DNA from 3 places in the Paenalkalicoccus suaedae genome. Region 3 is predicted to be linked to each of the others. Evidence: a T-box and tRNA genes for the amino acid it is inferred to sense, from the RefSeq annotation. Region 3 holds a T-box; the other regions hold tRNA genes.
The links. The T-box of region 3 lies ahead of ileS (isoleucine--tRNA ligase). A T-box ahead of a tRNA ligase gene usually reads a tRNA of that ligase, here a tRNA-Ile.
Positions count from the first base shown of each region.

Region 1: it encodes a tRNA-Ile, which carries the amino acid that the T-box ahead of ileS (isoleucine--tRNA ligase) is inferred to sense. The anticodon was not compared.
Region 2: it encodes a tRNA-Ile, which carries the amino acid that the T-box ahead of ileS (isoleucine--tRNA ligase) is inferred to sense. The anticodon was not compared.

Region 1 is NZ_CP041372.2:2,751,799-2,761,460, forward strand. Features, by position in the region: gene FLK61_RS14750 (Lrp/AsnC family transcriptional regulator) at 1-425, opposite strand, end outside; gene FLK61_RS14755 (DUF6612 family protein) at 634-1,524, shown strand; gene FLK61_RS14760 (NADP-dependent glyceraldehyde-3-phosphate dehydrogenase) at 1,857-3,302, opposite strand; tRNA gene FLK61_RS14765 (tRNA-Lys) at 3,808-3,883, opposite strand; tRNA gene FLK61_RS14770 (tRNA-Glu) at 3,899-3,973, opposite strand; tRNA gene FLK61_RS14775 (tRNA-Asn) at 4,000-4,074, opposite strand; tRNA gene FLK61_RS14780 (tRNA-Ile) at 4,080-4,156, opposite strand; tRNA gene FLK61_RS14785 (tRNA-Gly) at 4,174-4,247, opposite strand; tRNA gene FLK61_RS14790 (tRNA-Arg) at 4,274-4,350, opposite strand; tRNA gene FLK61_RS14795 (tRNA-Gly) at 4,367-4,441, opposite strand; tRNA gene FLK61_RS14800 (tRNA-Gln) at 4,449-4,523, opposite strand; tRNA gene FLK61_RS14805 (tRNA-His) at 4,544-4,619, opposite strand; tRNA gene FLK61_RS14810 (tRNA-Trp) at 4,640-4,713, opposite strand; tRNA gene FLK61_RS14815 (tRNA-Tyr) at 4,720-4,803, opposite strand; tRNA gene FLK61_RS14820 (tRNA-Asp) at 4,825-4,900, opposite strand; tRNA gene FLK61_RS14825 (tRNA-Ser) at 4,923-5,015, opposite strand; tRNA gene FLK61_RS14830 (tRNA-Met) at 5,027-5,103, opposite strand; tRNA gene FLK61_RS14835 (tRNA-Ala) at 5,130-5,205, opposite strand; rRNA gene rrf (5S ribosomal RNA) at 5,215-5,331, opposite strand; rRNA gene FLK61_RS14845 (23S ribosomal RNA) at 5,455-8,393, opposite strand; rRNA gene FLK61_RS14850 (16S ribosomal RNA) at 8,634-9,662, opposite strand, start outside.
Region 2 is NZ_CP041372.2:704,111-713,772, forward strand. Features, by position in the region: gene FLK61_RS04000 (Tex family protein) at 1-889, shown strand, start outside; gene cmpA (cortex morphogenetic protein CmpA) at 902-1,006, opposite strand; gene FLK61_RS04010 (SprT family protein) at 1,096-1,581, shown strand; tRNA gene FLK61_RS04015 (tRNA-Asn) at 1,731-1,805, shown strand; tRNA gene FLK61_RS04020 (tRNA-Ser) at 1,812-1,902, shown strand; tRNA gene FLK61_RS04025 (tRNA-Glu) at 1,923-1,997, shown strand; tRNA gene FLK61_RS04030 (tRNA-Val) at 2,196-2,271, shown strand; tRNA gene FLK61_RS04035 (tRNA-Asp) at 2,280-2,355, shown strand; tRNA gene FLK61_RS04040 (tRNA-Leu) at 2,382-2,466, shown strand; tRNA gene FLK61_RS04045 (tRNA-Leu) at 2,494-2,579, shown strand; tRNA gene FLK61_RS04050 (tRNA-Pro) at 2,626-2,702, shown strand; tRNA gene FLK61_RS04055 (tRNA-Gly) at 2,723-2,796, shown strand; tRNA gene FLK61_RS04060 (tRNA-Ile) at 2,827-2,903, shown strand; rRNA gene FLK61_RS04065 (16S ribosomal RNA) at 3,089-4,655, shown strand; rRNA gene FLK61_RS04070 (23S ribosomal RNA) at 4,897-7,834, shown strand; rRNA gene rrf (5S ribosomal RNA) at 7,958-8,074, shown strand; gene FLK61_RS04080 (trans-sulfuration enzyme family protein) at 8,977-9,662, shown strand, end outside.
Region 3 is NZ_CP041372.2:2,116,121-2,125,782, forward strand. Features, by position in the region: gene pyrR (bifunctional pyr operon transcriptional regulator/uracil phosphoribosyltransferase PyrR) at 1-56, opposite strand, end outside; gene FLK61_RS11180 (RluA family pseudouridine synthase) at 237-1,154, opposite strand; gene lspA (signal peptidase II) at 1,141-1,617, opposite strand; gene ileS (isoleucine--tRNA ligase) at 1,687-4,446, opposite strand; T-box leader at 4,525-4,743, opposite strand; gene FLK61_RS11195 (DivIVA domain-containing protein) at 4,793-5,293, opposite strand; gene FLK61_RS11200 (YlmH family RNA-binding protein) at 5,400-6,176, opposite strand; gene FLK61_RS11205 (YggT family protein) at 6,189-6,455, opposite strand; gene FLK61_RS11210 (cell division protein SepF) at 6,471-6,899, opposite strand; gene FLK61_RS11215 (YggS family pyridoxal phosphate-dependent enzyme) at 6,905-7,594, opposite strand; gene FLK61_RS11220 (YlmC/YmxH family sporulation protein) at 7,660-7,914, opposite strand; gene sigG (RNA polymerase sporulation sigma factor SigG) at 8,012-8,800, opposite strand; gene sigE (RNA polymerase sporulation sigma factor SigE) at 8,885-9,583, opposite strand; gene FLK61_RS11235 (sigma-E processing peptidase SpoIIGA) at 9,607-9,662, opposite strand, start outside.

The DNA of each region.
Region 1 (9,662 bases), 640 kb from region 3:
TTTAGCTGAAAATGCGTTGTCGTTGAAATAACCGAGTCCAGTGTAGATAGCTTCTCCGAGACAAAATTCGCAATCTCCGACATCGTGCGGCCTTCAATTACAACAGATAAGTCATACGTACCCGACATTAAATAGCACGCCTTCACCTCATGGAATCGGTAGATCCGCTCCGCTACTTCGTCAAAGCCAACCCCTCGTTTTGGCGTTACTTTGACATCAATCATCGCTGTTACCATTTCCGCTGCATCGAATTTCGTCCAGTCGATAATAGCCGAATAGCCTAAAATAATATGACGATCCTCTAAGCTCTTTAATAAAACTTTTACTTCATTTAACGGCATATCTAGCATCTTTGACATTTTCTCCGCTGCCATTCTGCCTTCTTTTTCTATTAATAATAGTAGCTCTTTTTCTTTATTAGTCATTCTAATTCCCTCCGCAAAACAATTTCGACTTTTTCATTTATTCTACACGAGCAACGGGTGATATTCTAGACTCTTCCCCTCTTTTCCTCCTTAAGAATGAAAATGGTCTAGACAAACTGGCTTAAATTTGTCAGAATTTGAGTATGGGTGAAACTTATAGGAAAGAAAATCGTATCTATAGGTAGACCCACTAAATGGAGGTTATAACATGAAAAAGCTTTTAGTATTATCTGGAGTATCTTTACTTACTCTAGCAGCATGTAACACAGAGGACGCGCAGGACGTCGAGTCAATCTTAACGTCATCTATTGAAGCGATGGAAGAAGTAGAATCATATGCGGCAGATATGGAAATGACACAAACAATGGGCATGGGGGACGGCGAGTCTCTTACAATGACATCTACTGGCGAAATGATCATGTCAAACAACCCATTAGCTCTTGAGCAACGCATGGAGATGGACATGGGTGAGATGAACATGGGCGAAGGTCCAATGGCTTACACAGCCTACTTCTCTGAAGAGGAAGGATTCTTTATGGAGGAGCCAACGTTAGGTGGTTGGATCAAGCTACCTGAGTCTGAGATGGATGCAATTCTACAAATGGAGCAAATGAGCCCACAGGAGCAATTACGCCCACTCCAATCGTACATTTCTGAGCTAAGCCTAGAAACAACGGATGATGAGTACATCATTACGCTATCTGGTGAAGATATCGACATGAACGCGTTCATGCAGGAATTCCAAGGCCTTGGAGTAGAAGGAATGGATGAAATGATGGAAGTTATGGAAGAGATCGATGTAAGCAGCTTAAATTACGTAATCCACATTGACAAAGAAACAAATTATCAAACAGAAGCACAAATCGACATGGTTATGTCTATGGACATGATGGGTCAATCGTTTGACTCTGAGCAAAGCATCCACATGCTATTCCGTGACTTTAACGAAGTAGGTCCAGTTGAAATTCCTCAAGAAGTTATTGATAACGCGCAAGACCTAGAGGACATGATGGACGCGGAAATGGACTTCGAGATGGATGAAGACATGGAAATCGAAATGGAAGAAGATGTTGACGTAGAGGAAGATACAGAAGAGTAATTTCTAGATGGTCGTTTTAAGTAAGTCCCTATCTTAACTGGTAGGGGCTTTTTTTAATTTTGAATGACACACTTGATTATGCCTCTACTTTGCTTTGCACGTGGCTGGTACTTCGTTTGGGAGTTCTGGTACTTCGTTTGTTCCTTCTACCGTGTTTACTATTAAAACCTATTTGAACCAACTGCCAGCCAACTATATGCAACCACTATCTCCAACATAGTTACGATAAGAAGTGTATTTCTTATCTTTTTCTAACTAAAAACAGGAATCGACTAAAATACAAGTCGATTCCTGCTATATTCTCAAGCAAAGACTCTAAAAGTCCTCACAAATTATAGATTTAAAACGATAACTTTGTCACGCAGCATGGAGTCGATACTACGTCCAATTCCTTGTACCCCTTGACCAGAGTTCTTCACTCCTAAGAATGGGAAGTGGTCAGGCCCACGTGATGTCTTACCGTTAACTTGAACAGTACCTACGTTTAGCTTATCTGCAATAGTAAATGCGTTCTCTAAGTTTTTCGTAAAGATACTTGCTTGCAGGCCATACTGGTTACGTCGCTCAAGAGCAATTGCTTCTAGCTCATTGTGGATACGCATAACTGGTAGGACAGGTCCAAACTGCTCTTCCCACGCAACATCCATTTCTTCAGTAACATTATCTAACAGAGTAGGTCCGAGAAGGTTTGCTTCTTTCTTACCTTCCACTACTACTTTCGCACCTTTAGAAGTAGCGTCTTCAATAAGGCTTGTAACGAAATCAGCAGACTTTTGATCGATCATAGGTGTTACATCTGCTTCTTCACTTGATTTACCTACCTTTAGCGCGGAAATACGTTCTTTTAGCTTTTCAACCAGTTCATCAGCTACGCTGTCTACAACCATGACACGCTTAATAGCCGTACAACGCTGTCCAGAGTAGCTTAATGCGCCGTTAACGATCTCTTTAGCAGTCTTATCAAGGTCAGCATCCTCAAGTACGATAGCTGGGTCTTTACCACCAAGCTCAAGTACGACTGGAATCATCGATGCTTTCTTCGCGATGTGCTGACCTGTCGCAGTACCACCAGTGAACGTGATCATATCAATTTTCTCGTGTGTGACAACAAAATCACCAATTACAGATCCACGTCCCGTTACTACGTTTAATACGCCTTCAGGTAATCCAGCTTTTACTAATGCTTCGATCATTAATAGACCACTAATCGCACCTTGTGTAGCAGGCTTGAATACTACCGTATTACCTGTGATTAATGCTGGTGCAATTTTTGAAGCCGCTAAGTTAACAGGGTAGTTAAATGGCGCGATGGCAAGTACAACGCCATGAGGCACTTTTTGTACCATTGCCTTTGTAGCTTTGGTTGCTCCAGGGAATGCATCTCCTTGAATGAAGCTACCATGCGTACGTAATCCCTCTTCAGCCGTATGACGAATCAATTGCGCCGTTCTTTTTACTTCACTTTTAGCTGCAGAAAGCGTCTTTCCTACTTCAAGGTGAATCATCTCACCAATCTCATCCGTCATCTTCTCAAGCTCAGTCGCCCATCTATGCAGTAGCTCAGAACGCTCATAGCCTTCTGTTGCTTCCCAATTTTCTTGGACATCAGCTGTTTTATTAATCGCTGCATCAACCTCATCTTGACTTAATGCAGGAACCTCACCAACTAAAGAGTTGTCATCAGGAGAATAGATCTTGACAGTCTCTCCGTTCGCACTGCCTACCCATTCATTATTTACTAGTGTATTATATTTACTGTTAAGTTGACGTAAAGCCATGTAACTCACTCTCCAATCTTTGTAATGCTTTTAATTAAACCATGTGAAAACTCTTACAAACAACTACTTTGCTCAAAATAAGCTGATTTTTAACGTTCTTTATATGAGTACTGTCCGTCTAATAGAGACAATATTCAGAAATTATCTAACATGTTTCGGTGCACTAAATTTCTACTATAATAATTACGAGCTAGTATATGTCGTTCGTTATAGTGTATCATATACTCCATTATGACAAGTATTTACTCTATTGCTAATTAATTTGACTAGAGGGGTAAGCGCGCTTGTTAAGCCCTCTCCTCTTTCTTTTATCAGAAAAATTTGCTTCATCGTTCGCTTCGATTAACGATTATAATTTCTTATTTACGACTATGCATAAGCTGTATAAGATTGTTCGCTATAATAATAAACCGATGTCCGACAAAATGAATCTTCTCAATAGAATTTTCTTCTTTAAGACAACAAAAAACCTTATCTCTAATGAGATAAGGTGAAAAGTTAAAAATGGTGAGCCATGAAGGACTCGAACCTTCGACCCTCTGATTAAAAGTCAGATGCTCTACCAACTGAGCTAATGGCTCTTATTAAAAATAAGATGGTGACCCGTACGGGATTCGAACCCGTGTTACCGCCGTGAAAGGGCGGTGTCTTAACCACTTGACCAACGGGCCATAGTTATCGCTTATTATTGGGAAAATGGCTCCACAGGTAGGATTCGAACCTACGACCGATCGGTTAACAGCCGATAGCTCTACCACTGAGCTACTGTGGAACAAATGGTGGGCCTGAGTGGACTCGAACCACCGACCTCACGCTTATCAGGCGTGCGCTCTAACCAGCTGAGCTACAGGCCCATTAATAAGCATAAAAATGGAGCGGGTGATGAGAATCGAACTCACATCATCAGCTTGGAAGGCTGAGGTTTTACCACTAAACTACACCCGCGTAGTTAAAGAAATATGAAATTAAAATGGCGCGCCCGAGAGGAGTCGAACCCCTAACCTTTTGATCCGTAGTCAAACGCTCTATCCAATTGAGCTACGGGCGCGTATATGAGTATCTTCTGGAGCGGAAAACGGGATTCGAACCCGCGACCCCCACCTTGGCAAGGTGGTGCTCTACCACTGAGCTATTTCCGCAAGTAATTGGCAGGGCTAGCAGGATTCGAACCTGCGAGTCACGGAATCAAAATCCGATGCCTTACCGCTTGGCTATAGCCCTTCATTACTATAAGGAATAAATGGGGCGACTGATGGGAATTGAACCCACGAGTGCCGGAATCACAATCCGGTGCGTTAACCACTTCGCCACAATCGCCGCATTACTATAAAATTAATTGGCAGGGGTAGCAGGAATCGAACCCACATCAAAGGTTTTGGAGACCTTCGTTTTACCGTTAAACTATACCCCTAAAAGCTGGTGGAGGGGGGCAGATTCGAACTGCCGAACCCGAGGGAGCGGATTTACAGTCCGCCGCGTTTAGCCACTTCGCTACCCCTCCACGTATAAAGTTGAAATAAAATGGCGGTCCCGACGGGAATCGAACCCGCGATCTCCTGCGTGACAGGCAGGCATGTTAACCGCTACACCACGGGACCACTTACTAGTTTTTAAAAATAATGGCGGAGGAAGAGGGATTCGAACCCCCGCGCGGTTTGACCCGCCTGTCGGTTTTCAAGACCGATCCCTTCAGCCAGACTTGGGTATTCCTCCGAGTAAATATTTGGTAGCGGCGGAGGGGATCGAACCCCCGACCTCACGGGTATGAACCGTACGCTCTAGCCAGCTGAGCTACACCGCCAAATAAACCAATTATTAAAATGTATATGGTGGAGCCTAGCGGGATCGAACCGCTGACCTCCTGCGTGCAAAGCAGGCGCTCTCCCAGCTGAGCTAAGGCCCCATATGTACAGCCCAGCAACGTCCTACTCTCACAGGGGGACAGCCCCCAACTACCATCGGCGCTAGAGAGCTTAACTTCCGTGTTCGGCATGGGAACGGGTGTGACCTCTCTGCTATCGTCACTAGACTATGATTTCTTGCTCCGCTGTGCGAATCAAGAAAGATAAAGGTCGTTGACCTTTCAAAACTGGATAGTGAACATGTAGAAGAAGAATCGTCTTAGTTGACGCCTTCTGTAAAACTATATATCTTGGTTAAGCCCTCGATCGATTAGTATCTCTCAGCTCCGCATATCGCTATGCTTCCACACGAGACCTATCTACCTCATCATCTCTAAGGGATCTTACTCACTATAAGTGATGGGAAATCTCATCTTGAGGGGGGCTTCATGCTTAGATGCTTTCAGCACTTATCCCGTCCACACGTAGCTACCCAGCTATGCTCCTGGCGGAACAACTGGTACACCAGCGGTGTGTCCATCCCGGTCCTCTCGTACTAAGGACAGCTCCTCTCAAATTTCCAACGCCCGCGACGGATAGGGACCGAACTGTCTCACGACGTTCTGAACCCAGCTCGCGTGCCGCTTTAATGGGCGAACAGCCCAACCCTTGGGACCTACTTCAGCCCCAGGATGCGACGAGCCGACATCGAGGTGCCAAACCTCCCCGTCGATGTGGACTCTTGGGAGAGATTAGCCTGTTATCCCCAGGGTAGCTTTTATCCGTTGAGCGACGGCCCTTCCATACGGTGCCGCCGGATCACTAAGCCCGACTTTCGTCCCTGCTCGACCTGTATGTCTCGCAGTCAAGCTCCCTTATGCCTTTGCACTCTGCGAATGATTTCCAACCATTCTGAGGGAACCTTTGGGCGCCTCCGTTACTTTTTAGGAGGCGACCGCCCCAGTCAAACTGCCCACCTGACACTGTCCCTGAACCGGATCACGGTTCGAGGTTAGAATGTCAAAACAGCCAGGGTAGTATCCCACCAATGCCTCCACCGAAGCTAGCGCTCCGGTTTCCAAGGCTCCTACCTATCCTGTACAAGCTGTTCCAACATCCAATATCAAGCTACAGTAAAGCTCCATGGGGTCTTTCCGTCCTGTCGCGGGTAACCTGCATCTTCACAGGTAATATAATTTCACCGGGTCTCTCGTTGAGACAGTGCCCAAATCGTTGCACCTTTCGTGCGGGTCGGAACTTACCCGACAAGGAATTTCGCTACCTTAGGACCGTTATAGTTACGGCCGCCGTTTACTGGGGCTTCAATTCAGAGCTTCTCCCGTAAGGGATAACCCCTCCTCTTAACCTTCCAGCACCGGGCAGGTGTCAGCCCCTATACTTCGCCTTGCGGCTTCGCAGAGACCTGTGTTTTTGATAAACAGTCGTTTGGGCCTATTCACTGCGGCTCTCTCGGGCTTGCACCCTAATAGAGCACTCCTTCTCCCGAAGTTACGGAGTCATTTTGCCGAGTTCCTTAACGAGAGTTCTCCCGCGCGTCTTAGAATTCTCTTCCCGCCTACCTGTGTCGGTTTGCGGTACGGGCACCAGCTTTCTCACTAGAGGCTTTTCTTGGCAGTGTAGGATCGGGAACTTCGCTACTAAATTTCGCTCGTGATCACAGCTCAACCTTACGGTAGACGGATTTGCCTATCTACCAGCCTCACTGCTTCAGCGCACACTTCCAATCGTGCGCATTCCCTACCTTCCTGCGTCCCCCCATTGCTCAAACAAAAGCGTGGTGGTACAGGAATATCAACCTGTTTGCCATCGCCTACGCCTTTCGGCCTCGGCTTAGGTCCCGACTAACCCTGAGTGGACGAGCCTTCCTCAGGAACCCTTAGGCTTTCGACGGAGGGGATTCTCACCCCTCTTTTCGCTACTCATACCGGCATTCTCACTTCCAAGCGCTCCACAAGTCCTTCCGGTCTTGCTTCGCAGCCCTTGGAACGCTCCCCTACCATTAACACCCTAAGGTGTTAATCCATAGCTTCGGTGATACGTTTAGCCCCGGTACATTTTCGGCGCAGAGTCACTCGACCAGTGAGCTATTACGCACTCTTTCAATGATGGCTGCTTCTAAGCCAACATCCTGGTTGTCTAAGCAACTCCACATCCTTTTCCACTTAACGTATACTTTGGGACCTTAGCTGATGGTCTGGGCTGTTTCCCTTTTGACTACGGATCTTAGCACTCGCAGTCTGACTCCCGAGGATAAGTAATTGGCATTCGGAGTTTGACTGAATTCGGTAATCCTGTGGGGACCCCTAGTCCAATCAGTGCTCTACCTCCAATACTCTTCCCTCGAGGCTAGCCCTAAAGCTATTTCGGGGAGAACCAGCTATTTCCGAGTTCGATTGGCATTTCACCCCTACCCACACCTCATCCCCGCACTTTTCAACGTGCGTGGGTTCGGGCCTCCATCCAGTGTTACCTGGACTTCACCCTGGACATGGGTAGATCACCCGGTTTCGGGTCTACAACCACGTACTATGTCGCCCTATTCAGACTCGCTTTCGCTGCGGCTCCGTCTCTTCAACTTAACCTTGCACGTAATCGTAACTCGCCGGTTCATTCTACAAAAGGCACGCTGTCACCCATTAACGGGCTCCAACTACTTGTAGGCACACGGTTTCAAGATCTCTTTCACTCCCCTCTCGGGGTGCTTTTCACCTTTCCCTCACGGTACTGGTTCACTATCGGTCACTAGGGAGTATTTAGCCTTGGGAGATGGTCCTCCCAGATTCCGACGGGGTTTCACGTGTCCCGCCGTACTCAGGATACACTCCGGAGGAGGGAGTCTTTTGACTACAGGGCTGTTACCTTGTACCGCGGATCTTTCCAGATCGCTTCGTCTAGACTCTCTCTTTCTTACTCCGTATGGAATGTCCTACAACCCCAAAAGGCAAGCCTTTTGGTTTGGGCTAATTCCGTTTCGCTCGCCGCTACTAAGGAAATCGCATTTGCTTTCTCTTCCTCCAGGTACTAAGATGTTTCAGTTCCCTGGGTCTGCCTTCTCATATCCTATGGATTCAGATATGGATCCTACCCCATTACGGGTAGTGGGTTCCCCCATTCGGAAATCTCCGGATCAACGCTTACTTACAGCTCCCCGAAGCATATCGGTGTTCGTCCCGTCCTTCATCGGCTCCTAGTGCCAAGGTATCCACCGTGCGCCCTTATTCGCTTAACCTAACTTACTGTTAGGACGTCGTTTTACTTCTTGGCTATCTTCTAAGACACTCGGAAAAACCTTTCGTTTGTTTCCAAACGGATGATTTTCCGGTGATTCTTTTCTACATGTTCTTACTATCCAGTTTTCAAAGGTCAACTCGGAATAGACCCCACAAGGGGTTCTTCCGGAGAGGCTTACCCTCTCAAAACTAAACAAAAGGATCGAATGCGAAGTTCGATTGAGCTTAATGCTCCTTAGAAAGGAGGTGATCCATCCCCACCTTCCGGTAGGGATACCTTGTTACGACTTCACCCCAATCATCTGTCCCACCTTCGGCGGCTGGCTCCATAAAGGTTACCTCACCGACTTCGGGTGTTACAAACTCTCGTGGTGTGACGGGCGGTGTGTACAAGGCCCGGGAACGTATTCACCGCGGCATGCTGATCCGCGATTACTAGCAATTCCGGCTTCATGTAGGCGAGTTGCAGCCTACAATCCGAACTGAGAATGGCTTTATGGGATTTGCTCAACCTCGCGGTTTTGCTGCCCTTTGTACCATCCATTGTAGCACGTGTGTAGCCCAGGTCATAAGGGGCATGATGATTTGACGTCGTCCCCACCTTCCTCCGGTTTGTCACCGGCAGTCACCTTAGAGTGCCCAACTAAATGCTGGCAACTAAGGTCAAGGGTTGCGCTCGTTGCGGGACTTAACCCAACATCTCACGACACGAGCTGACGACAACCATGCACCACCTGTCACTCTGTCCCCCGAAGGGGAACGTCCTATCTCTAGGAGTGGCAGAGGATGTCAAGACCTGGTAAGGTTCTTCGCGTTGCTTCGAATTAAACCACATGCTCCACTGCTTGTGCGGGCCCCCGTCAATTCCTTTGAGTTTCAGCCTTGCGGCCGTACTCCCCAGGCGGAGTGCTTAATGTGTTAACTTCGGCACTAAGGGCATCGAAACCCCTAACACCTAGCACTCATCGTTTACGGCGTGGACTACCAGGGTATCTAATCCTGTTTGCTCCCCACGCTTTCGCGCCTCAGCGTCAGTTGTAAGCCAGAAAGTCGCCTTCGCCACTGGTGTTCCTCCATATATCTACGCATTTCACCGCTACACATGGAATTCCACTTTCCTCTCTTACACTCAAGTCTCCCAGTTTCCAATGACCCTCCACGGTTGAGCCGTGGGCTTTCACATCAGACTTAAGAGACCGCCTGCGCGCGCTTTACGCCCAATAATTCCGGACAACGCTTGCCCCCTACGTATTACCGCGGCTGCTGGC
Region 2 (9,662 bases), 1.4 Mb from region 3:
CCCAGACTTGCAAGTAGAGGAACGAAGTGCGGTATCAATCGCGCGTCGTTTACAGGACCCATTAGCTGAGCTTGTAAAAATTGATCCGAAATCAGTTGGCGTTGGGCAGTATCAGCATGATGTGACACAGTCTAAGCTTGGAGATAGTTTAACGTTTGTCGTAGAGACGGTAGTTAACCGAGTAGGAGTCAACGTAAACACGGCTTCATCCTCGTTATTGCAGTATGTAGCTGGTCTCTCAAAGACAGTTGCAACAAATATTGTGAAGCGTCGTGAGGAAGAAGGTAAGTTTGTTTCGCGTAAGGAGCTTAAGAAGATTCCTCGCTTAGGCGCTAAAACATATGAACAGGCAATCGGGTTTATGCGGATTAATGACGGCAAAGAGATACTTGACCGCACGGCGATTCACCCGGAGAGCTATGATGTCACGCATGCGTTGCTCCAGCACCTGTCGCTGACAAAAGAGCAAATTGGCTCTGAAGAGGCAAAAGCGGCACTTGAAGCGATCGACATTCGTGAGATGGCTACTACGCTCGAAACTGGGGAGCCAACGCTACGCGACATCGTGCAGGCATTGATTCAACCGGGGCGTGATCCACGTGACGATATTCAAAAGCCTCTATTAAAGCAAGACGTTCTATCTCTTTCCGATTTAGAAAAGGGGATGGAGCTCCAAGGGACTGTGCGTAATGTCGTTGATTTTGGAGCATTTGTTGATATAGGTGTAAAGCAGGATGGATTGGTGCATATTTCGAAGCTCGCAAATCGATTTGTGAAGCATCCAATGGATATTGTCTCTGTTGGTGATGTGGTAACTGTGTGGGTGGATGGCGTAGATGAGCAGAAAGGGCGAGTCTCGTTAACGATGAAGCAACCATCTGATCAATAAAATCTAGGGAGTCTACAGGCGCTGGTAGTAAAACCAGCACGCGTTCAGCGTACGGACCTTATAAAGGTCTCGTGTCCTGTAGGCTTCTTTTAATTGATTGATTAACCAATGCGGCACGAAAAGACACGTCCTTTCCCTTTTCGACTTTTATATAGAATGATATAGTATATGCAGGATCAAAATAATTGTGATGGAGTGCGTGCATAATGAATGATAAAGATTTACAGCAGCTAACGGAATCTATATCGATGGAATACTTTAAGCGCCCTTTTTTACATCGGGCTTTTTTTAACCCGCGCTTGCGAACTACAGGTGGTCGCTATTCATTAGGTACGCATGATATTGAAATTAATCCTCGTCACTTTGAGTATTTCGGAGAGGAAGAGGTTGTGAGTATCATCAAGCACGAGCTTTGTCATTATCATTTACATATCCTTGGTATGGGGTATCAGCATAAGGATGAGGATTTTAAGCTTCTATTAAAGCAAGTTGGTGGTTCTCGTCACTGTAAAACGATCCCGAATAGCAGGTCCACTTCGTCTAAGCTACACATTTATGAGTGTGAATCCTGTGCGCTACAGTTCACTCGCCGTCGTCAAATGAATACGAAAAAGTACGTGTGTGGCAGGTGTCAGGGCAGCCTCAAAAAAATAGTAACAAAAACATTTAAAAAACCATTGACGGTAAATTAGATTCTGTGTTAAATTATAAAAGTCGCTGAACGAGCGGTGCTTACAGCGCCAACGACAAAAAATACTTTTTTAAAAAAGTATTGTTGACATAGACCACTGAAAAGTGGTAAGATAAATCTTGTCGAAAAGAGACAAACCTTACTTAATATTCCACAGTAGCTCAGTGGTAGAGCTATCGGCTGTTAACCGATCGGTCGTAGGTTCGAATCCTACCTGTGGAGCCATTTCTTGGAGAAGTACTCAAGTGGCTGAAGAGGCGCCCCTGCTAAGGGTGTAGGTCGCGAAAGCGGCGCGAGGGTTCAAATCCCTCCTTCTCCGCCAGTAAATTTTTCGCCTTTACTGGCCCGTTGGTCAAGTGGTTAAGACACCGCCCTTTCACGGCGGTAACACGGGTTCGAATCCCGTACGGGTCACCATGATTTACATAAACGCAGTCATCTGATACGAAAACGAGAACAGTTGACAAAGAGATTCGCCCTTACAAAAAACTTGATTGGATAAAGAAACAAGAAGATCGAGGAAACAAGGGAGAGAACGTTCAAGCGTACTCAGGTACGTGAGAAAAGTGAACGAGTGCAGTTGACAAAGAGATTCGTAGTTTATTTATCCAATATGGAGGATTAGCTCAGTTGGGAGAGCACCTGCCTTACAAGCAGGGGGTCGGCGGTTCGAGCCCGTCATCCTCCACCATTATAAGTGGTCCCGTGGTGTAGCGGTTAACATGCCTGCCTGTCACGCAGGAGATCGCGGGTTCGATTCCCGTCGGGACCGCCATTTATATTTTTAAGACTTTCAATTGTGCGGGTGTGGCGGAACTGGCAGACGCGCTAGACTTAGGATCTAGTGCCTTCGGGCGTGGGGGTTCGACTCCCTTCACCCGCACCAATTATTACAATTTAACAGTTTATGTACGCGGTCGTGGCGGAATGGCAGACGCGCTAGGTTGAGGGCCTAGTGGGAGAAATCCCGTGGAAGTTCGACTCTTCTCGACCGCACCAATTACATAAATCCCTGAATATATAACATGTAAATGTCGCCCTTAACCGGGAAGTAGCTCAGCTTGGTAGAGCACTTGGTTTGGGACCAAGGGGTCGCAGGTTCGAATCCTGTCTTCCCGACCAGTTATACGACATTTTATCATGCGGGTGTAGTTTAGTGGTAAAACCTCAGCCTTCCAAGCTGATGATGTGAGTTCGATTCTCATCACCCGCTCCATTTATTTAACCAAATTACATGATTGGTTCAGGGCCTGTAGCTCAGCTGGTTAGAGCGCACGCCTGATAAGCGTGAGGTCGGTGGTTCGAGTCCACTCAGGCCCACCATAAGAACTTCTCATAGAACAACTTGCTCTTTGAAAACTAAACAAAAGACGAAGCGAAGGAATTAAAAGAGATGAAAACCATCTCGTCAATTTTTTTAAATGAAGAACCTAGTTCTTCAAAATGAATCGCTAGATTCGTTGTTCGAGTTTACTCGAACGTTAGTCAGAAGTTCAAACTTCGACGATTTATCGGAGAGTTTGATCCTGGCTCAGGACGAACGCTGGCGGCATGCCTAATACATGCAAGTCGAGCGCAGGAAGCATCACGATCTCTTCGGAGTGAATGATGTGGAATGAGCGGCGGACGGGTGAGTAACACGTGGGCAACCTGCCCTGTAGACTGGGATAACTTCGGGAAACCGAAGCTAATACCGGATAATCAAAGGAACCGCATGGTTCCCTTGTAAAAGTTGGGTTTTACCTAACACTACAGGATGGGCCCGCGGCGCATTAGCTAGTTGGTAAGGTAATGGCTTACCAAGGCGACGATGCGTAGCCGACCTGAGAGGGTGATCGGCCACACTGGGACTGAGACACGGCCCAGACTCCTACGGGAGGCAGCAGTAGGGAATCATCCGCAATGGGCGAAAGCCTGACGGTGCAATGCCGCGTGAACGATGAAGGTCTTCGGATCGTAAAGTTCTGTTATGAGGGAAGAACAAGTGCCGCACGAATAGACCGGCACCTTGACGGTACCTCACGAGAAAGCCCCGGCTAACTACGTGCCAGCAGCCGCGGTAATACGTAGGGGGCAAGCGTTGTCCGGAATTATTGGGCGTAAAGCGCGCGCAGGCGGTCTCTTAAGTCTGATGTGAAAGCCCACGGCTCAACCGTGGAGGGTCATTGGAAACTGGGAGACTTGAGTGTAAGAGAGGAAAGTGGAATTCCATGTGTAGCGGTGAAATGCGTAGATATATGGAGGAACACCAGTGGCGAAGGCGACTTTCTGGCTTACAACTGACGCTGAGGCGCGAAAGCGTGGGGAGCAAACAGGATTAGATACCCTGGTAGTCCACGCCGTAAACGATGAGTGCTAGGTGTTAGGGGTTTCGATGCCCTTAGTGCCGAAGTTAACACATTAAGCACTCCGCCTGGGGAGTACGGCCGCAAGGCTGAAACTCAAAGGAATTGACGGGGGCCCGCACAAGCAGTGGAGCATGTGGTTTAATTCGAAGCAACGCGAAGAACCTTACCAGGTCTTGACATCCTCTGCCACTCCTAGAGATAGGACGTTCCCCTTCGGGGGACAGAGTGACAGGTGGTGCATGGTTGTCGTCAGCTCGTGTCGTGAGATGTTGGGTTAAGTCCCGCAACGAGCGCAACCCTTGACCTTAGTTGCCAGCATTTAGTTGGGCACTCTAAGGTGACTGCCGGTGACAAACCGGAGGAAGGTGGGGACGACGTCAAATCATCATGCCCCTTATGACCTGGGCTACACACGTGCTACAATGGATGGTACAAAGGGCAGCAAAACCGCGAGGTTGAGCAAATCCCATAAAGCCATTCTCAGTTCGGATTGTAGGCTGCAACTCGCCTACATGAAGCCGGAATTGCTAGTAATCGCGGATCAGCATGCCGCGGTGAATACGTTCCCGGGCCTTGTACACACCGCCCGTCACACCACGAGAGTTTGTAACACCCGAAGTCGGTGAGGTAACCTTTATGGAGCCAGCCGCCGAAGGTGGGACAGATGATTGGGGTGAAGTCGTAACAAGGTATCCCTACCGGAAGGTGGGGATGGATCACCTCCTTTCTAAGGAGCATTAAGCTCAATCGAACTTCGCATTCGATCCTTTTGTTTAGTTTTGAGAGGGTAAGCCTCTCCGGAAGAACCCCTTGTGGGGTCTATTCCGAGTTGACCTTTGAAAACTGGATAGTAAGAACATGTAGAAAAGAATCACCGGAAAATCAATCCGTTTGGAAACAAACGAAAGGTTTTTCCGAGTGTCTTAGAAGATAGCCAAGAAGTAAAACGACGTCCTAACAGTAAGTTAGGTTAAGCGAATAAGGGCGCACGGTGGATACCTTGGCACTAGGAGCCGATGAAGGACGGGACGAACACCGATATGCTTCGGGGAGCTGTAAGTAAGCGTTGATCCGGAGATTTCCGAATGGGGGAACCCACTACCCGTAATGGGGTAGGATCCATATCTGAATCCATAGGATATGAGAAGGCAGACCCAGGGAACTGAAACATCTTAGTACCTGGAGGAAGAGAAAGCAAATGCGATTTCCTTAGTAGCGGCGAGCGAAACGGAATTAGCCCAAACCAAAAGGCTTGCCTTTTGGGGTTGTAGGACATTCCATACGGAGTAAGAAAGAGAGAGTCTAGACGAAGCGATCTGGAAAGATCCGCGGTACAAGGTAACAGCCCTGTAGTCAAAAGACTCCCTCCTCCGGAGTGTATCCTGAGTACGGCGGGACACGTGAAACCCCGTCGGAATCTGGGAGGACCATCTCCCAAGGCTAAATACTCCCTAGTGACCGATAGTGAACCAGTACCGTGAGGGAAAGGTGAAAAGCACCCCGAGAGGGGAGTGAAAGAGATCTTGAAACCGTGTGCCTACAAGTAGTTGGAGCCCGTTAATGGGTGACAGCGTGCCTTTTGTAGAATGAACCGGCGAGTTACGATTACGTGCAAGGTTAAGTTGAAGAGACGGAGCCGCAGCGAAAGCGAGTCTGAATAGGGCGACATAGTACGTGGTTGTAGACCCGAAACCGGGTGATCTACCCATGTCCAGGGTGAAGTCCAGGTAACACTGGATGGAGGCCCGAACCCACGCACGTTGAAAAGTGCGGGGATGAGGTGTGGGTAGGGGTGAAATGCCAATCGAACTCGGAAATAGCTGGTTCTCCCCGAAATAGCTTTAGGGCTAGCCTCGAGGGAAGAGTATTGGAGGTAGAGCACTGATTGGACTAGGGGTCCCCACAGGATTACCGAATTCAGTCAAACTCCGAATGCCAATTACTTATCCTCGGGAGTCAGACTGCGAGTGCTAAGATCCGTAGTCAAAAGGGAAACAGCCCAGACCATCAGCTAAGGTCCCAAAGTATACGTTAAGTGGAAAAGGATGTGGAGTTGCTTAGACAACCAGGATGTTGGCTTAGAAGCAGCCATCATTGAAAGAGTGCGTAATAGCTCACTGGTCGAGTGACTCTGCGCCGAAAATGTACCGGGGCTAAACGTATCACCGAAGCTATGGATTAACACCTTAGGTGTTAATGGTAGGGGAGCGTTCCAAGGGCTGCGAAGCAAGACCGGAAGGACTTGTGGAGCGCTTGGAAGTGAGAATGCCGGTATGAGTAGCGAAAAGAGGGGTGAGAATCCCCTCCGTCGAAAGCCTAAGGGTTCCTGAGGAAGGCTCGTCCACTCAGGGTTAGTCGGGACCTAAGCCGAGGCCGAAAGGCGTAGGCGATGGCAAACAGGTTGATATTCCTGTACCACCACGCTTTTGTTTGAGCAATGGGGGGACGCAGGAAGGTAGGGAATGCGCACGATTGGAAGTGTGCGCTGAAGCAGTGAGGCTGGTAGATAGGCAAATCCGTCTACCGTAAGGTTGAGCTGTGATCACGAGCGAAATTTAGTAGCGAAGTTCCCGATCCTACACTGCCAAGAAAAGCCTCTAGTGAGAAAGCTGGTGCCCGTACCGCAAACCGACACAGGTAGGCGGGAAGAGAATTCTAAGACGCGCGGGAGAACTCTCGTTAAGGAACTCGGCAAAATGACTCCGTAACTTCGGGAGAAGGAGTGCTCTATTAGGGTGCAAGCCCGAGAGAGCCGCAGTGAATAGGCCCAAACGACTGTTTATCAAAAACACAGGTCTCTGCGAAGCCGCAAGGCGAAGTATAGGGGCTGACACCTGCCCGGTGCTGGAAGGTTAAGAGGAGGGGTTATCCCTTACGGGAGAAGCTCTGAATTGAAGCCCCAGTAAACGGCGGCCGTAACTATAACGGTCCTAAGGTAGCGAAATTCCTTGTCGGGTAAGTTCCGACCCGCACGAAAGGTGCAACGATTTGGGCACTGTCTCAACGAGAGACCCGGTGAAATTATATTACCTGTGAAGATGCAGGTTACCCGCGACAGGACGGAAAGACCCCATGGAGCTTTACTGTAGCTTGATATTGGATGTTGGAACAGCTTGTACAGGATAGGTAGGAGCCTTGGAAACCGGAGCGCTAGCTTCGGTGGAGGCATTGGTGGGATACTACCCTGGCTGTTTTGACATTCTAACCTCGAACCGTGATCCGGTTCAGGGACAGTGTCAGGTGGGCAGTTTGACTGGGGCGGTCGCCTCCTAAAAAGTAACGGAGGCGCCCAAAGGTTCCCTCAGAATGGTTGGAAATCATTCGCAGAGTGCAAAGGCATAAGGGAGCTTGACTGCGAGACATACAGGTCGAGCAGGGACGAAAGTCGGGCTTAGTGATCCGGCGGCACCGTATGGAAGGGCCGTCGCTCAACGGATAAAAGCTACCCTGGGGATAACAGGCTAATCTCTCCCAAGAGTCCACATCGACGGGGAGGTTTGGCACCTCGATGTCGGCTCGTCGCATCCTGGGGCTGAAGTAGGTCCCAAGGGTTGGGCTGTTCGCCCATTAAAGCGGCACGCGAGCTGGGTTCAGAACGTCGTGAGACAGTTCGGTCCCTATCCGTCGCGGGCGTTGGAAATTTGAGAGGAGCTGTCCTTAGTACGAGAGGACCGGGATGGACACACCGCTGGTGTACCAGTTGTTCCGCCAGGAGCATAGCTGGGTAGCTACGTGTGGACGGGATAAGTGCTGAAAGCATCTAAGCATGAAGCCCCCCTCAAGATGAGATTTCCCATCACTTATAGTGAGTAAGATCCCTTAGAGATGATGAGGTAGATAGGTCTCGTGTGGAAGCATAGCGATATGCGGAGCTGAGAGATACTAATCGATCGAGGGCTTAACCAAGATATATAGTTTTACAGAAGGCGTCAACTAAGACGATTCTTCTTCTACATGTTCACTATCCAGTTTTGAAAGGTCAACGACCTTTATCTTTCTTGATTCGCACAGCGGAGCAAGAAATCATAGTCTAGTGACGATAGCAGAGAGGTCACACCCGTTCCCATGCCGAACACGGAAGTTAAGCTCTCTAGCGCCGATGGTAGTTGGGGGCTGTCCCCCTGTGAGAGTAGGACGTTGCTGGGCAAACGAGCATCCACCTGATGGTGGGTGTTTTTTTGTGTGTTAAAAAGGGAAATTAGCTGCCTTTTTAACGGGAAGGTCGTTGATTTATCGATCGTTTACGTCAGGCTAGAGGTCGTTTGCATCATATTGGGTAGTGAGTGCGCCACCTGATCTTCCGTATGCGTCGCGGCAGATTGGCTTGCATCAAATGAAGGAGTGTATGCATCCAAGATAGAACGGCGTTTGCATCACATCTAAGATGGAGTGCGTCAGTTGGGTCTTCGTATGCGTCTGTTAAACTAGCTTTGCATCAAATGGGAAACTGTTTGCTTCAAACGCCTAGGCATATGCATCAAACAAGGTATCCGTTGCATCACTTGGCACTGGGTATGCGTCAAGTCCCATTCTTCGCATCAAATCCGTGCTTGTATGCGTCATTTGGAAGTCCGTATTTACCAAATCAGAAAGAAGGTCCGTCGCTTAATCTTCCATAAACGTTAAGCAGCTAGTTGATCCAGATGACATAAAAGAAGTAAGGAGCAAATGGAAGTAAGGTGAATCTAATGAGAAGTATGCCGCAACAACCAATATCCTCCAACTAACAACCTCAAAAAACTAACACCACTCAAAACAAAAAACGCCGCTGACTCTCTGACAGAGCGCACCGGCGGGCTGGCAACAGACCAGCAAATATATTTAAGGGGGAAAGGACGTAATGTCCTTTACTGATACCTACTATACAGAGGAATTATGAAGCTAATATGAAGGGGACATGAAGCCTATATGACAAATCATTAATTTGTTTTCTTCCATATGGGTGTATAAAAATACGCGCAAAATAAAACGATTATCTATATTATCTGACTAATTTAAGGTATGATAGTGAGATAAATGATTTTTGTGAATAGAAGGGATGATTGACCATGCGTTTTGATACAATGAACGTGCATTTTCCTACCAAGGAGCAAGCAAATGAAGTGAGTAAAACAAAGCCGATTTACCAAACTTCGGCATTTACCTTTAAAGACTTCACAGAGATGGAAGAGTACTATCAGGGGAATAAAAATTACCTCTACACGCGTATGGGTAATCCAAATAATGATGACCTAGGCAAGGGGGTTGCGGACCTTGAAGGAGCAGAGATGGGCGTGGCAACATCCTCTGGGCTATCCGCTATCCTAGCAGGTGTCTTAGCCGTTGCGAAAACAGGCGATCATATCATCGCAACAGAAGACCTTTACGGAGGGACATATTCGCTATTTAAGCAGGATCTCGCAGACTTCGGAATCGAAGTAAGCTTTATTGACTTAACCGATCGAGAGGCAATCGAAGCATCAGTAAAGGACAACACCGTCCTTCTCTATAGCGAATCGATCACAAATCCATTACTACGAGTAGAGGACATCGAAGGGCTCTCACAAATTGCGCTCACTAACGATATTAAACTTATGATCGACAATACGTTTGCAACACCATACCTATTACGACCACACGAACTCGGAGCAGACATCGTTGTCCACAGCGTTACCAAATATATCGGTGGACACAGTGACGTGACAGCAGGAGCTGTTACTGGGTCACGTGAGCTTATGGTAAAAGCAAAGGCTAA
Region 3 (9,662 bases):
GCAATTCGAGTTAGCGCGCGCCTGATTGCTTGTTCGTCTAAGATAGTCTTGGACATCTGTACCCCTCCTATTTATGAAAATTAGCCGCAAAAAAGCCCTGACGGCTAGAAGCGTCAGGGCGTGTATAAATAAACAGACTGATCCTGCTTACACGTATCCTTGACCGCCTCACGGGACGCTTCTTAAAGGATGTTTCAATTAATCTTTCATAAGTGTGCCAGATTTAATACTAGATGTCAACGCTCAAATTTCTTTGCATGCGCTAAAGACTTCTTAAAATCTTCTGGAATTGGAGCAGTAAAGATCATCTCTTCCCCTGTTGTCGGATGCACAAAGCCTAAGAGCTGAGCATGCAGGGCCTGACCCTCAATTGGGAAGTCATGCTTTTTTCTTGGTCCGTACTTTGGATCACCTACAATAGGGAATTCAATGTATCGCATATGCACGCGAATTTGGTGCGTACGACCAGTTTCTAACTCACACGCAACGTGTGTATGGCGCTCAAAGCGCTCCATTACTTGGAAATGAGTGACAGCATCACGACTGTTTTGCTCTGTAACTGTCATCTTTTGACGATCTTCAGGGTCGCGGCCGATCGGAGCATCAATTGTTCCCTTATCGTGAGGAACGATGCCTGCAACAATCGCTTCGTAGCGACGTTTTGTCGTCTTGTTCTTAAGTTGCTCAACAAGCGACACGTGTGCCTTATCATTTTTAGCAACCATAAGTAGCCCAGACGTGTCCTTATCAATACGGTGCACAATACCAGGTCTTGCAACACCATTTATACCTGAGAGGTCACGACAATGGTGCATAAGACCATTGACTAGTGTTCCACTAGAATGTCCTGGCGCTGGGTGAACAACCATACCACGAGGCTTATTAACGACGATAACGTCGCTATCCTCATAGACAACATCTAAGTTTAAATCCTCTGCTTCAATCTTTAACTCTTGTACTTCGGGTACATTTACGACAATGGCATCTTCAAGCTTTAACTTGTAATTACTTTTAGACGTTTCGCCATTGACTAACACATGTCCCTCTGTAATCCATTGCTGTACAGCACTTCTAGTAAAATCCTCGTGCTGATCTGTCAGCCACTTATCTAGTCGCTCACTTTTTACATCACTTACAAACTCATGCTTTTCCATCTACTCTCTCCTTCTTTTCGCTTCGCTCTTCAAAGAAAATGTAAATAATCGCTATACCTACACCTACTACAAGCGCAGCATCTGCAACGTTAAAGATGGGGAAATTATAGGAAAAGATATACGTATCAACAAAATCGACGACCTCGCCTTGACGAACGCGGTCAATAAAGTTCCCAATTGCCCCACCTAAAATTAGTCCTAGTGCGATACCATACCACGGACTCTTTACTTGCGTTTTAATCATATAAACAACGACTGAACAAACAATTACCGTCGCAATAACAAATAACGTCTGTTGACCTTGAAGAATGCCAAAAGCCGCACCAGCGTTACGGTGTGACGTTAAGTAAATGACGTTTTCGATAATCGGAATACTTTCTCCAATTTCCATGTTGCGAACGACGAGCCATTTCGTCAGCTGATCAAGCCCAATAATGACGAGAGCTATTACATAATATATCACGTTTATCGTCCTCCGTTTTCGCATCAAGACGTACCAGAGAGCAACGTCTCTGATACGTCCGACTATCCATTATGCATTTTGGTAATGCGTCACTACTGTTTCTGTACATTCTGGGCATAGGGTTGGATGATCGCTGTCTGTGCCTAGCTCATTTGAGACATAGCGGCACCTTTCGCATACTTCCCCTTCAGCTTGCTCTACTAATACAGCTACATGCTCGTAGTTTGTTGCACCAACAGGCGCTTCGTCTTCTACCTTTACATCGACCGCAATAAACAAGCGGTGAAGCTCATTTAATGAACGAAGCAGTGCGACATCATCTGCTGAACCAGATAGAGTTAGTGTTGCATGCGCACTCTTATTGATCCCTTTTTCGTTACGAGCATCTTCGTATGCCTTTAAGACATCATCACGAAGAAGGACAAAACGATCCCACTTCTTTACAAGCTCTTCGACTCCAGTAAACTCTTGAACCTCCGGCATATCCGTTAGCTGAACAGCCTCTTCTGACACGCCAGGAATGAATCCCCAAACTTCCTCTGTCGTGTGAGAAAGGATTGGAGAAAGTAACTTAGTCAGTGTCACTAGTGTATCATACATCACCGTTTGGATGCGGCGGCGGCTGATATGATCTTCTTCTTTTAGATATAGGTAGTCCTTACCGATATCCATGTAGAAGGAGCTTAGTTCGATCGTACAGAAATTGTGAACTTTGTTATAGACCGTTGAGAACTGGTACTCATCATAGCCTTTACGAACGTCTCTCACAAGGTCATTTAACTTCACAAGCATGTACTGATCTAAACCAGACAGGTCTTCGTAGCTAACTCGGTGATTAGCTGGATCGAACCCTTCTAGGTTCCCTAAAAGGAAGCGGAATGTGTTACGAATTTTACGATATACTTCAGCAACCTGCTTTAGGATTGCATCCGATACGCGTACGTCTGCCTGGTAATCTACAGAAGCAACCCATAAACGAAGGATGTCAGCTCCAAGCTGTTGCATCACTTTATTAGGAATGATCGTATTACCAAGTGACTTACTCATTTTCTTCCCTTCGCCATCTAATGTGAACCCGTGGCTGATGACAGATTTATAAGGTGCCTTGCCTGTCACAGCTACAGAAGTAGATAAAGACGAGTTAAACCATCCACGATATTGGTCAGATCCTTCGATATACACGTCAGCTGGTCGTACTAAATCGTCACGCTCATGCAGGACAGCTTGGTGAGAGGATCCTGAGTCAAACCATACATCCATAATGTCTGTTTCCTTTGTAAACGTCCCGTTCGGGCTGTGTTCTGACGTAAATCCTTCAGGAAGTAACTCCTTTGCATCCCACTCAAACCAAATGTTTGATCCGTGCTCACGGAATAGGTCAGATACATGCTCAATCGTTTCATCCGTAATGATTGGCTCATTATTCTCGCCGTAGAAAACAGGGATTGGCACTCCCCATACGCGTTGTCTTGAGATACACCAGTCACCGCGATCGCGTACCATGTTATAAAGGCGCGTTTCGCCCCACTTAGGTAGCCAAGTTGTCTCTTCTACTTCACGGAGTAAATCTTCGCGGAAGTCTTTAATAGAAGCAAACCACTGAGACGTCGCACGGAAGATAACAGGCTTCTTCGTACGCCAGTCATGTGGATACGAGTGCGTAAAGAAGTTGAGCTTAAGTAGCGCTCCGACTTCCTCTAGCTTTTCACTGATTGGCTTATTTGCTGCGTCGTAAAACAGTCCTTCAAACATAGGTGCTTCATCTGTGAAGACACCTTTATCATCAACTGGGCAAAGTACGTCAAGGCCGTACTGCTGTCCAACGATATAGTCATCTTCCCCGTGGCCTGGAGCTGTATGGACACAGCCTGTACCTGCATCAAGTGTCACGTGATCACCTAAGATGATCAGGGACTCACGATCATAAAGAGGGTGCTTTGCTTTTGCATGCTCAAGCTCCGCTCCTTTGTGAGTAGCGACTACTTCGTAGTCTGTCCACTCAAACTGACCAACTAACTCTTCAAGCAATCCTTCTGCAACGATATACTTTGCTCCGTTTACGGCAACTGTCACGTAGTCAAGCGTTGCGTTTAACGCGATCGCTAAGTTTGCTGGGATCGTCCAAGGTGTTGTTGTCCAGATGACAAACTTTTCGTCCCCTTGTAGTACTCCTCTACCATCTGTTACATCAAACGCTACATAGATAGAAGGAGAACGCTTATCGTGATATTCGATTTCTGCCTCTGCTAGCGCAGATTCAGAAGAAGGAGACCAATAAACTGGCTTTTTACCTTTGTAGATATAGCCTTTTTTCGCCATTTCACCAAAGACTTTAATTTGCTGTGCTTCGTATCCATGATGTAGTGTCACGTATGGATTATCCCAATCTCCGCGGACACCTAAACGCTTAAACTGCTCACGCTGGCTATCTACTTGCTCTAACGCATACTCAGCACAAAGCTTTCGGAATTCAGCAATGCTTAGCTTCTTGCGATCCACTTTGCCTTTTTTCGTTAGTGCTGTTTCAATCGGAAGTCCGTGTGTATCCCAGCCTGGAACGTAAGGCGCATGGAAGCCTGTCATGGATTTATGTCGCACGATAAAATCTTTGAGGATTTTATTTAATGCGTGACCCATATGGATATCACCGTTTGCATACGGTGGTCCATCGTGAAGAATAAACGTTGGTCGACCTGCTGTACGCTCCTGTACCTTCTCGTACAAACGTCTTTCTTCCCAATCCTTTTGCATATCCGGCTCACGATTCGGTAAATTACCGCGCATCGCGAATTCTGTTTTTGGCATTTTTAATGTGTCTTTATAATTCATGATAAATCCTCCTTAGAGAGTTAATAGATTACCTGTCGTGTATAATGGGATGTAAAAACACAAAAAAACTCGCCCCTAAAAAGGGACGAGTTACACCCGCGGTACCACCCAATGTAGTGCAAACCTGCACTCACTTAGCATGACGTATCGATCATGACTCGGTGCAGCCTACTAAGCATCGCTTTTCGGTGCACTGCTCCAGGGTGATCTTCAAATCGACTTCTTTGCTAGGCTCACACCGTCCCTAGCTCGCTTTAAAAGCTCATTCGACTTTACTATCCCTATCAACGCAAACTGTAAATTTCTTATAAAGTATATCTGAGGATGATGTCTGAGTCAAGTACTACTAGCGGCTCTCGTAGGACAATTGCTCGCGATCTTCTGCGTCATCCGCAAGCTCATCCCAGTCATCGGTATGTAGCATTTCAAGCTGCGCTTCAAGCAGCATTTTAAATCTTGTACGGTAGACAGATGATTGCTTTTTAAGCTCTTCAATCTCGTACGACACTTTTCGCGATTTTGCTAGCGCATCGTTAATAATCCGATCAGCGTTCTTCTCCGATTCCTTTACGATGAGCTTTGCTTCTTTAGAGGCACTTCGCTTTACCTCTTCCGCAGTCTCTTGGGCCACTAAAATAGATTTATTTAGCGTAGTCTCTATGTTTGAAAAGTGCGTAAGCTTATCCTCAAGCTCGTTGACACGATCAAACAGCTCTTTTTTCTCTCGAATGATAAGCTCGTAATCTTTGATGATTTGATCTAAAAATTCATTAACCTCGTCTTCATCATAACCTCGGAATCCACGTGTGAATTCTTTATTATGAATATCTAATGGCGATAGTGGCATTAATGTTGCACCTCCGAAAATTTACGTAATTTATCTTTGATTCGACAAGCAAGTCAAATATCCTCTAAGTTAGTAATAAAAATGCGAATTTATTTAAAATATGTAGCTATGCGCCAATTATTCCAACTATGATACGTTGTTTACCCTTCTTCGTCTCGCCACCAAGCTCGATAATTTGACAGCGACCACTTCCTCTAAGTGAAAGAACATCTCCTTCTTTCAAAAGATATGCAGGATCCTCAATAATTTGCCAATTAACCTTTACCTTCTCAGATTGGATAAGTGGTTTTACTTTAGCACGTGATAGCTTAAATACTTCCGCCAACACAGCATCCAGTCGAAGGGATGATATAGTGCCTGACTGCTCTCTCATCTCTTCGTCAGGTGTCACGAGAGAACCTGGTTGTAAGGAATCTAGCGTTATTCCGTGTTTACCGACGTGGGTAAACTCCTGTTCTACAAAACCAGAAACTTCTTTTGCAACAATGATCTGCGCTCTTTCGGATGCGATAATGATATCTCCGAATTTTTCTCGCTTCATTCCAAGCCCCATTAAAGAACCGAGTACTTGAGGGTGTTCAATCGACGTATATTTTTCAGGATAACGGATATCATAACAAGCTAGCTCAAAATCTTCTATGCTTGGATCTAAATAATCTGGGTGCAGAAGCGCTCGTTTTCTTTCTGCACCCTCATACGCCCCGTGAAAAGAGACGAGCACTTCCGATTTAGCCCCAATAAGCGATAGTAAAATTCGTTGCTTTCTAGGATCTAAAAAGTCTGTTAGCTTTGCGCGATACTCTCGTTCTACGATTTCTTTCCAATCAAGCACTTGGTCGACAAACGCGTGCTCTTCCTTTCGATAGTGCTGATAGACTGACAAGACAATCGCTCCTTAGATCAAAAAGTTATAAAATAAGAACTGAACACCATTTTGCGCAAAACGGAGCACAAAGATTGCAATAAGTGGCGAAATATCGATCATTCCAAGTGGTGGAATAATTCTGCGGAACGGCTCAAAGTATGGTTCTACCATACGACCAAGAGCTTGTCCGAAATTCGACTCGCGTGCATTAGGGAGCCAAGACATAAATATATAAATAATACACATGAACCAGTAAACATTCATTGCTGTTAATATAACATTTAATAAGACTTCCATTTCTTTCTCACCTTCCTAGTCTTGAAATAACTCTGAAATCGATCCTGAAACATTAATGTTATCAGGCGTGCATAAAAAGATATTGTCCCCAAGCTTTTGAATATCTCCACCTATAGCGTAAACTGTTCCGCTTAAAAAGTCGACTATTCGTTTCGCCTGTTCACGTGGGATGCGCTGCAGATTAATGACAACGGCGCGACGATCTTTTAAGTGATCCGCAATCTCCTGCACCTCATCGTACGAATGAGGCTCTAAAAGAATCATCTTCGACGTTTGTTGAATGGAGCTTAAGCTAACAACATTAGGCTTGTCCCCTTTTGTTTGCTTTTTGTTTGTAACGGGGAGGTGGATGTCTTCGTCACGATTTTGCTCGACTTCAACCTCTCGCTCTTCATAATCATCTTCCATTTCAAAGAAACGTTTGATCTTCGTTTTAATCGTCACTTACGTCACCCCTTTTTTTCGTTACCAACTAAGCATGAGCCAAGTCGAATATACGTTGCGCCTTCTTCAATAGCTACCTCATAATCATTAGACATTCCCATAGACAGCTCTGTACACGGTGCATGAGCGAAGTTTTTTGACGCGATCTCTTGCTGAAGCTCTCTTAGCGCACGAAACGCGGGTCTGACTGTTTCAGGATCCTCGACGTGCGGAGCCATTGTCATTAACCCAACGATTCGAACCGCCTTATACTCTGCTAGCTTCTCAATGAACGGCAACACCTCGTCCGGTGTTAACCCAGACTTCGATTCTTCGCCAGTTACATTAACTTGAACGAAGGCAGAGATAGTTCGCCCATCTTCCACTCGTTTTTCAATCTCTTTCGCAATCGACTCACGTTCGATCGAATGTACAAAGTCAAACGCATGAATCATCTCTTTTACTTTCCGAGATTGAAGGGTCCCGATAAAGTGCCAAGTAGCATCATGCTTAATATCATCAAATTTATTCATACCTTCTTCTAACCGATTTTCACCTAAATCTGTAATACCGGCTTTAAGTGCTTCTTTTGCTGTCTCTATCGAAACGTATTTAGTCACCGCAACAATTGTCACATCGTTCGGATTACGATCCACTTTATGACATGCTTGTGCAATGCGCGTACGAATTTCTTCAAGGTTATTTACTACAGACAAGGAAAGACCTCCTTCTTTACCATTTAGGACTCTACCCTTAATAATAAAGAAAGTTGGTCGTACTATCAATCTTTTCCTATAGAAGCCGCTTCAGCGATTTGAACGAGAATGACATCCTGTCCAATTTTCTTAATTTGTACCCACGGTATAAATAGCTCCGCTTCTTTATTAAAAAGGGATCTCACCCTTCCTTGGCCGATAATAATAGCTTGTACAAGCCCTTTATCTAAATCGACATCTAAGTCTACGACGTGGCCTAATAGCTTTCCAGTCGAGACATTCACCACTTCTTTTGTTGCAAGCTCTGTCATCGTAATCATGATACATCCCCCTAACTCAATTTACTCTACTTCTACACCGTACGATTCAAACACGCAAAAAATACCGAGAATTCGTCTCGGTATTTCGCAAAACCTATTAGTCACGTGCTAGCTGATTCATATCTTTTACTGCCGATTTTTCAAGCCTCGATACTTGCGCTTGAGAAATTCCAATTTCCTCTGCTACTTCCATTTGCGTCTTGCCTTCAAAGTAGCGCATACGAACGATTTTTTTCTCCCTATCATTTAGGCGGAGCATCGCTTCTTTTAACGCTAGCTGATCGCACCAATTCGTATCTTTTTCTCGGTCATCACGAATTTGATCCATCACAAAAATTGGATCTCCACCATCCTGATAAATCGGTTCAAATAAGGAGACAGGATCTTGAATCGCATCAAGTGCAAATACAATATCCTCAGTAGGAATATCTAATTCTTTGGCAATCTCTTGCACGGTTGGCTCTTGTTCTCGTGGTCTAGTTGCCATGAGAGAGTCTCGGACTTGAAGCGCTCTATACGCTGTATCTCTTAGTGATCTTGAGACTCGAATTGGGTTATTATCTCGCAAGTAGCGTCTTATTTCCCCTATAATCATCGGGACTGCATACGTCGAGAATTTGACATTTTGTGAGAGATCAAAGTTATCGATCGATTTCATTAGTCCAATACAGCCTACTTGAAATAGATCGTCGACATTCTCTCCTCGATGGTTAAATCGTTGAATCACGCTAAGTACAAGTCTTAAATTTCCACTAACCAGTTTTTCACGTGCATCGTCGTCCTCTTCCTCTTGCATTTGTTTAAATAAAATCCGCATTTCTGTATTTTTTAATACTGGAAGTGTGGAAGTATCCACGCCACAAATCTCCACTTTATTTCGCGCCATGATGATCCCTCCAGTCAGGAGATTACTTACAAGCTCAGTATCTCCTTAAGGAAGAATTATATGCAGACGTCTACATGCGTTCTTTCACATCATTTTGTTAAATTCTTTTTGAAGGCGTCTAATAATCCGCTTTTCTAGGCGAGAAATATAGGACTGAGAGATACCTAATAAGTCTGCAACATCTTTTTGTGTACGCTCTTTTTCCCCCGATAGACCAAAGCGAAGTTCCATAATTTGCTTCTCTCGATCATTTAATGAGAGTAGTGCATGTTTAAGGAGGCGTCGATCTACGGTCTCCTCCATTCCTTTTGTAATAATATCCTCTTCCGTACCCAGCACATCAGATAATAGTAGTTCGTTGCCGTCCCAATCAATATTTAAAGGCTCGTCAAAAGATACCTCTGATCGGCGTTTATTATTTCGACGCAAATACATGAGAATTTCGTTCTCAATACATCTAGATCCATAAGTAGCAAGCTTTATTTTTTTCTCAGGATTAAACGTATTAACTGCTTTAATTAGCCCGATGGTTCCGATGCTTATTAGATCCTCAATGTTTATCCCTGTATTTTCAAACTTACGGGAGATATATACAACAAGCCTTAAATTCCGCTCAATTAGCGTTGCGCGTGCCGCTTCATCAGGTAGCTTAGCAAGGACCGCAGCCTCCTCATCCTTGGACAACGGTGGTGGTAATGCCTCGCTTCCACCGATATAATAGACCTCTTTCCCTTTTACATGAAACCTCATTAGAAGCTTATAATACCAGCGCTTTACATACATTTTCTCAAACATGATTATCCCCCTCATCCTTCCATAGATTCGTGTAGTAAGCAGTTGTATCTATCTGTATCACTTAATG